2 regions of the Bradyrhizobium sp. Leo78 genome follow, and region 2 is predicted to be linked to the other one. Evidence: riboswitches for the same ligand, from Rfam matches in the RefSeq annotation. Region 2 holds a riboswitch; the other holds the start of a gene.

Region 1 (3,194 bases), on a different contig from region 2:
ATGCGCCAGCAAGCACCCGTTCCTTGCCGTCATCGACAGCGAAGCCAAATTTGGTCGGAAGAGCTAGCCCACTGCCGGCAAGGGCCTGCTCCAGTTCGGCTGCGAGCGAACGCGTGTCATCGCCTATGCCCCAGAACGGTGTCACCAGGATGTTGCGATGCGACTCGGCCTCCGGATCATGGTCAAGCAGCTTCAATTGGGCGAGACCGTCGAGCAGAGACAAGTGTCCCTGATCACTCACGCCTCTGATCTGGAAGTTGGCCCGGCTGGTCAAGTCGATCAAGCCGTTGCCGTAACACTCTGCCAGATCAGCCAGCCCTGCCGCCTGTGCCGCATCGAGCCTTCCGCCATAGGGGCGCACGCGGACCACGAGCCCGTCGCCTGACTGCATCGGCCGCAACGCGCCAGGGCACCAGCCCTTGATAGCGACCGTACTCATGACGCCTCGCGCGGCGCAGCCGCGATCGAATTTCGGCGCGTCTTCCAGAGTGATGCCAAGCCAGTGACGACCGTGACAGGGACTTTTGCGAGCGTGTTCATTCCGCGGCTTCTGGCAGGGCGGCGATAGGTGGAATGCGAGCGAGCGATTGTTTGCGGAAGATCTCCGGCCGGCTGCGCCATGGCACGATGCCATCGGGTGCCGCCGCGTAAGCTGACGCGCCGGCAATCACGTCGTGCGCGTTGCCATCGGACAAGCGACCGTAGACATAGGACCACCGTCCCGGCGCGCTGAGCGCGACCGAGCAGCCCTGGTTACAGGCGGACAGGCATTCGACGGGAACGACGACGCCGTCAGGCACGCCCGCGTCGAGAATAGCGGCATGCAGGCGCGCACCGGGCGTAATCTCGCCTTCCCCGAGCGTCTGGCCCGGGCGGCATGTGATGCAAACGTGAAGAGTGACGATCATCGCCCCTTCCTGAATTGACGGCGGGAAGCGATGAGGTGCACGAACCGTCCTTGAGGAGGCTTCGCTTTCCCCGTCGCGGAACACCCCGTCCGCCGGTCTCAACGTTGCGCTGGCAGGTCTCCCGGCTTGCGGAGCAGGGTCTTTCCCTTCGATCCCCGCCTTCCCGATCCCCAGGGGATCAGTGGCTTCGGGCATCTCTCCGGTCACGGTCGCGGGGGCGGCTGCTTTTCAGGCCAAGCCGTTTGGCTCGAGCCCTATCGCATTCCCTCTTCGCCTGTCGCAGAACAGGCACCAACGCGGGCCGACCATTTGCTCTGGGCCGCAACTTGTCAAGCCAAAGGGACCACGCCGGATGATGTCCGAACCAGATGCCGCCGAGGACGGGGACATCGTCGCGCCCGAGGGCTCCACCGACGCCCGCCACGCCATCAAAATGGCGAAAAAGGAGATGGTCCGCGAAAGATCAGGGCGACCAAGGGCGGCGAAGAGGGACTGATCGGGCGCAGGTGATAAGCCAGGGCTAGCTCGGTAAAGCTTTCGTCGATCACCAGACGGCCGACACGCGGCAGGATCGAAAGAAGTTCACTCTGATCATGATGCTTTCCGTCGGGATCGTTCGGGTTGACCACGATCGCGAGCTCAGCCCTCGCGAGCGCCTCGAGTTCCCGCCGCGATGGTCTCGTGATACGCTCGCGGACCGCTGAGCCGCTCGCCGAGCGCTCCAGCTATGGCGGCTTCGAGCCAGCCGGCATTAATCGAGCGGCGCCGGTTCGCATCGCGCATCATGCATGACCACCCTGCGAAGACCGGGGCGCGCAGCACGAAGAGAACAGCGGTCAGGCGAGCTGGAATGAAGTTTGCCACATCATCGATGCGCGCGCCGCAGCCCAACCAAGGGCTTCGTGTCGCGGCGTATGATGGCCGATCATAGAGTCCAGTGCGTTGATCGCCTTGTAGCCGGCGATGCCAGGTACCCCACCCCGACCAAGCCGGGATTTCTACTTCAGCAAATATGCGCCTGCGAATTGTTCGGCCATCACCGCACGTTCTTCTTCAGTTTGACCCAAATGCGACATCGACCCGTGATGGTCCTTCGCATCCAGCGTATGATGGTCATTTCGATTTAGCACCTCCTCCATCCCTGCCGGATCAGGCTGCGTTGTCTCGTCGAGGATCGGCATGGGCATTTCGGTGGCAGGGCCTGGCGCGGCGAACGCTAAACTAGTCACAACCGATAGCGGAATGCCGAGTTGCACTCGGGGGAAGCTCCCTTCGAGGGCGTGATCGCGGCCTCGTGGGAGGGCCGCTACAGGTCACCTCCGCGGCCGAAGTCTCTCCGCGAAATCATGAAGCAAAAGGAAAGCAATGAGCGCGATTGACCACTGGTGAGTCGTGCGACATACGGATCTTTCTTTACAGGCGTCTCTGGTTGCTCAAATATCTTCTGCGGTGGGTCAGATATCCCCCTCCACATCTGTCACAGATAGGGAGGCTCTTCTATGATCCTATTCAGGATAGTCTTCGCAGTAAGCGCTATCTTGCTAACCAGGGATGCATTTGCGGAGCCGGCGAATCTGGATCGGGACAGCCCCATTTCGCTTTGGGTCGCCAGCAGACTGCACCGATCTGGGAATGACATACGTGAGGAGTGATTCAAAAGGGGACGGTGACAAATGCTGGACTGGAACGAAAGTGTATTGTTCAGGTTATCCCGCCCCTGAAGTTGCATTCATCGGTTATGATGCTTGTGACGGTTTTCAATGTCATCGAACGATGTGCGGTAGCAATCCCAGTCCGGGTCCGAGGGTAATCGCAAGTGAGTCTTGGTACTTCTGTCCTGCCTGCGGCAGTGCAAATATTAGAAGGATCTTGAGATTGAACAAAGTTCCTAACGCACAGATTGCGGGTGCTTGTCCGTGGCGATATTTCTAGGTTCGTGATCATTGGGCAGTGCGTAGGCGCAGTCAGCGCACATGATCGCCCGCTTGTCGCCGATGCAGGTCCGATCCTTGCCGCCGTTGTGCTTGCAATCGCGGCATTTGAATAGGTAGTCACCTGGCGCGCGCAAGATTGACGGAGCGGATCGCTCGAATTTTCGCCGACGTTCAGCGCCCGCATCGACCGGGTGATCGATTAGGCTGGCTACTTCCGGTATTGGCCCTTCGGCGACCTCGTCATAGGGAGCTATGCGGGAAACTGGGTGATGACGGACTGAGATAGGCGGCGTATCGAGGCGGGTGTCGAAGCCTGCCAGAACCTCTCAAGGAGAGCGATACGCCATGAACG
Region 2 (3,194 bases):
TTTGCCGTCAGTGACTGCGCGAATTGCCACCATTCGACCGTCATCGGCTGCGGTCGTGAGACGTCGCCATAGAGGATCGGCGGCCGGACGCAGCGCGAGCCATAGGACTGCACCCAGCCGAGCTCGGTGAAGGCGAAGCCGGAAAGCTGCTCGCCAAAATACTGCACCATGTCGTTGCGCTCGAACTCGCCATGGACCAGGACGTCGAGCCCGATATTCTCCTGCCAACGGATGGCGCGCGCGGTCTGATGCTGCAGATAGGTCTTGTATGCGGTATCGCTGAGTGCGCCATTGGCATGTGCGGCGCGTGCGTTTCTGACATCGGTTGTCTGCGGGAAGGAGCCGATGGTCGTGGTCGGGAAGCGTGGCAGATTGAACCGCTCGCGCTGCACCTCGGCACGCTCGGCGAACCGGCTGGCACGATGGCGCATGCCGCCATCGATGGCGGCGAGACGCCGGGCAACCTTGGCATCGTGAATCCGCGGTGAGGTCTTGCGCGCGGCCGCGGCGGCATCGGACGCTCGGATCGCTTCGGACGCATGGGCCCGGCCACTTCCAAGCGCCGCGCCCAGCGCGGCAAGCTCTTCGAGCTTCTGCACCGAGAATGAAAGCCAGGTCTTCACCTCGGGATCGAGCTTGGTTTCCAGGGCGAGATCGATGGGTACATGAAGCAGCGAGCAGGATGGCGCGATCTGAATGCGCTCCTTGCCGAGCTTTGCGACGACGGGCCCAAGCTGATCGAGGATCCGGCTCAGATCTGCGCGCCAGACGTTGCGGCCGTCGATCACGCCGAGCGACAGCACCCGTTCTTTCGGAACGTCGATGAGCTCGCCGAGCTGCTGGGGCGCGCGCACGAGATCGAGATGCAGGCCGGCGACCGGAAGATCAAACGCGACCGCACGATTGCCGCCGAGCCCGCCGAAATAGGTCGCCAGCATGATCCTGATGTCCGGCACCGCTTTGGCGATTTCGGAATAGGCGCGCCGTAGGGCTTGCTGCGCGGCGGCGTCCAGATCAAGCACGAGACAGGGCTCGTCGATCTGCACCCATTCCGCACCGCGGGCAGCGAGTTCGCGCAATAGTTCGATATAGACCGGCAGGAGCCTGTCGAGCAGCGACAGCGTGTCGAAATGCGGTTCCTTGGACTTGGCCAGTTTCAGGAACGTGACCGGGCCGACCAGCACGGGGCGGGTCTGATAACCCAGCGCCTTCGCCTCCTCATACTCTTCGATCGGCTTGCGCGATGAGAGTGCAAAATACTGGTTCTTGCGAAGCTCCGGCACCATGTAGTGATAGTTGGTGTCGAACCATTTCGTCATTTCGAGCGCCGCCACGCCATGTGCGTGATGGGCATGTCCGCAGGCCTCGTCATGCGCGTCGGCCTTGGCGCCACGCGCCATCGCGAAGTAGGTCGCAAGCGGCACCGCGCCGCCGGTCCAGCCATAGCTTTCCGGGATAGCGCCGACCATTGCGCAGGTGTCGAGCACCTGATCGTAGAACGAGAAATCGTTCGACGGGATCACGGTGATACCGAGCTTCTTCTGCCGCGCCCAATTGGCCGCGCGCAGCCCGACGCCGGTTTCGATCAGCGTCTTTTCGTCTGACGCGCCGGACCAGAAGCGTTCCAGCGCGAATTTCAGTTCACGGCGCGGACCGATCCGCGGCGTGCCGAGGGACGCAACAACAAGTGAAGTGGAAGATATTGGCTTAACCCCATGAGTTGGGGGCAAAGGCCGTAGTGACACGTCTGGATTCCCTGCGCGAGGTGCGCACGGAATCGCAACCGCACCACCGGGACACCCCGCCCGAGGACGTGTATGTTGTCGAGGCAGGTCTCCTGGCTCGCGGGTCGTTGCTGCGGTCCGGCCTTCCCGAAGCTTTGCAGGCTTCAGTGGCAATTGTGGACCGCGGCTCGCCGCTTACAGTTGCGGGGGCAGCTCCGGCTTTACACCGGCTTCCCTCTTAGCTCCGGAAAAGATCTCTCCGAAGAACCACGACGCGTTCACTTACTGGCAAGATCGCGCGAACGTCAACTCGGCTGACATCACGTGCGCGTGGAGCCGGTTGTTCACAGCGCCAACGGTATCGACCGGAATTTTTGCGCTTCGCCCATACGTCCCATTGACACCATTCCCCAAATCGCACCAGATGTAGCTGTCACGGTCCATCATAACGCAAGGAATGGTGGCTAAGAGGGAAGCTGGTGATCGCGCCTTTCTCGCGAGAATCCAGCGCTGCCCCCGCAACTGTAAGCAGTGAGTTGCTCCCGATTTTAGACGTCACTGATGCGGCATCGCATTGGGAAGACGGGGAGTGACGCCGACCTGCGAGCCAGGAGACCTGCCGCGACAGCAAATAACGTCCACGGGCGGGGTGTCCCGGCGGCCGCTTGCAGGCTCATGCCGGTACGCCGCCGGCATCATCACGCAGCGTCGCCTCCGGCATCCGGCCCCAGCAACATCACGGGGTCTGCAAGATGTCACTCTCTCTCGATCGCGAAACCACCGCGTCACCTCTCATCCACCTGCGCCCCGAATCAATCGCGGCGCCGGAAGCACGGCTGCCGATGCAGGTGATTCGCCGCAATGGCGCGGTGTCGCAATTCGATGCCGGTAAGATCTCGGTGGCGATGACCAAGGCCTTCCTTGCGGTCGAGGGGAATACGGCGGCTGCGTCGCGCCGCGTGCACGAAGCGGTCGAGGAATTGACCGCCGAAGTCGTCGGCGCGCTGTCGCGCCGGATGAGCGAAGGCCGCACCTTTCATATCGAGGACATCCAGGACCAGGTTGAACTGGCATTGATGCGCAGCGGCCATCACAAGGTGGCGCGCGCCTATGTGCTCTATCGCGAGGAGCGGGCGCGGCAGCGCGCCGAACAGCAGGCAACTAAATCCGCAACGGCATCGAGCGGGCCAATCGTCCACGTCACGCTCGCGGACGGCAGCAAGGTGCCGCTCGACCATGCGCGGCTGGCGATGATCGTCGGCGAGGCCTGCGCGGGGCTCGACGGTGTCGACGCTGCGCCTGTCGTCGGGGAAATCCAGCGCAATCTCTATGACGGCATCAGCCAGGAGGAACTCGCGCTCGCCAGCGTGATGGCGGCGCGTACGCTGGTCGAGCAGGAGCCGAACTACGCCTATGTCAGCGCGCGCCTCTTGCTCGACAAGCTCCGCACTGAAGTGCTGTCCTTCGTGC

Evidence for each region. Region 2 has a riboswitch for cobalamin ahead of metE (5-methyltetrahydropteroyltriglutamate--homocysteine S-methyltransferase). Riboswitches for the same ligand answer to the same signal wherever they lie in the genome.
Region 1: it holds a riboswitch for cobalamin, as region 2 does, so the genes downstream of both, AC5ZG1_RS41840 (DUF1636 family protein) here and metE (5-methyltetrahydropteroyltriglutamate--homocysteine S-methyltransferase) in region 2, are expected to answer to the same signal.

The regions. Positions count from the first base shown of each region.
Region 1 covers NZ_JCAMOT010000077.1:2,122-5,315, reverse strand. The annotation lists gene cobG (precorrin-3B synthase) at 1-439, opposite strand, end outside; gene AC5ZG1_RS41840 (DUF1636 family protein) at 537-908, opposite strand; cobalamin riboswitch at 1,003-1,219, opposite strand; gene AC5ZG1_RS41835 (hypothetical protein) at 1,337-1,537, opposite strand; partial or broken gene AC5ZG1_RS41830 (CobD/CbiB family cobalamin biosynthesis protein) at 1,590-1,885, opposite strand; gene AC5ZG1_RS41825 (hypothetical protein) at 1,907-2,089, opposite strand; partial or broken gene AC5ZG1_RS41820 (IS256 family transposase) at 3,188-3,194, shown strand, end outside.
Region 2 covers NZ_JCAMOT010000021.1:111,703-114,896, forward strand. The annotation lists gene metE (5-methyltetrahydropteroyltriglutamate--homocysteine S-methyltransferase) at 1-1,703, opposite strand, end outside; cobalamin riboswitch at 1,811-2,011, opposite strand; cobalamin riboswitch at 2,144-2,362, shown strand; gene AC5ZG1_RS25060 (ribonucleoside-diphosphate reductase subunit alpha) at 2,477-3,194, shown strand, end outside.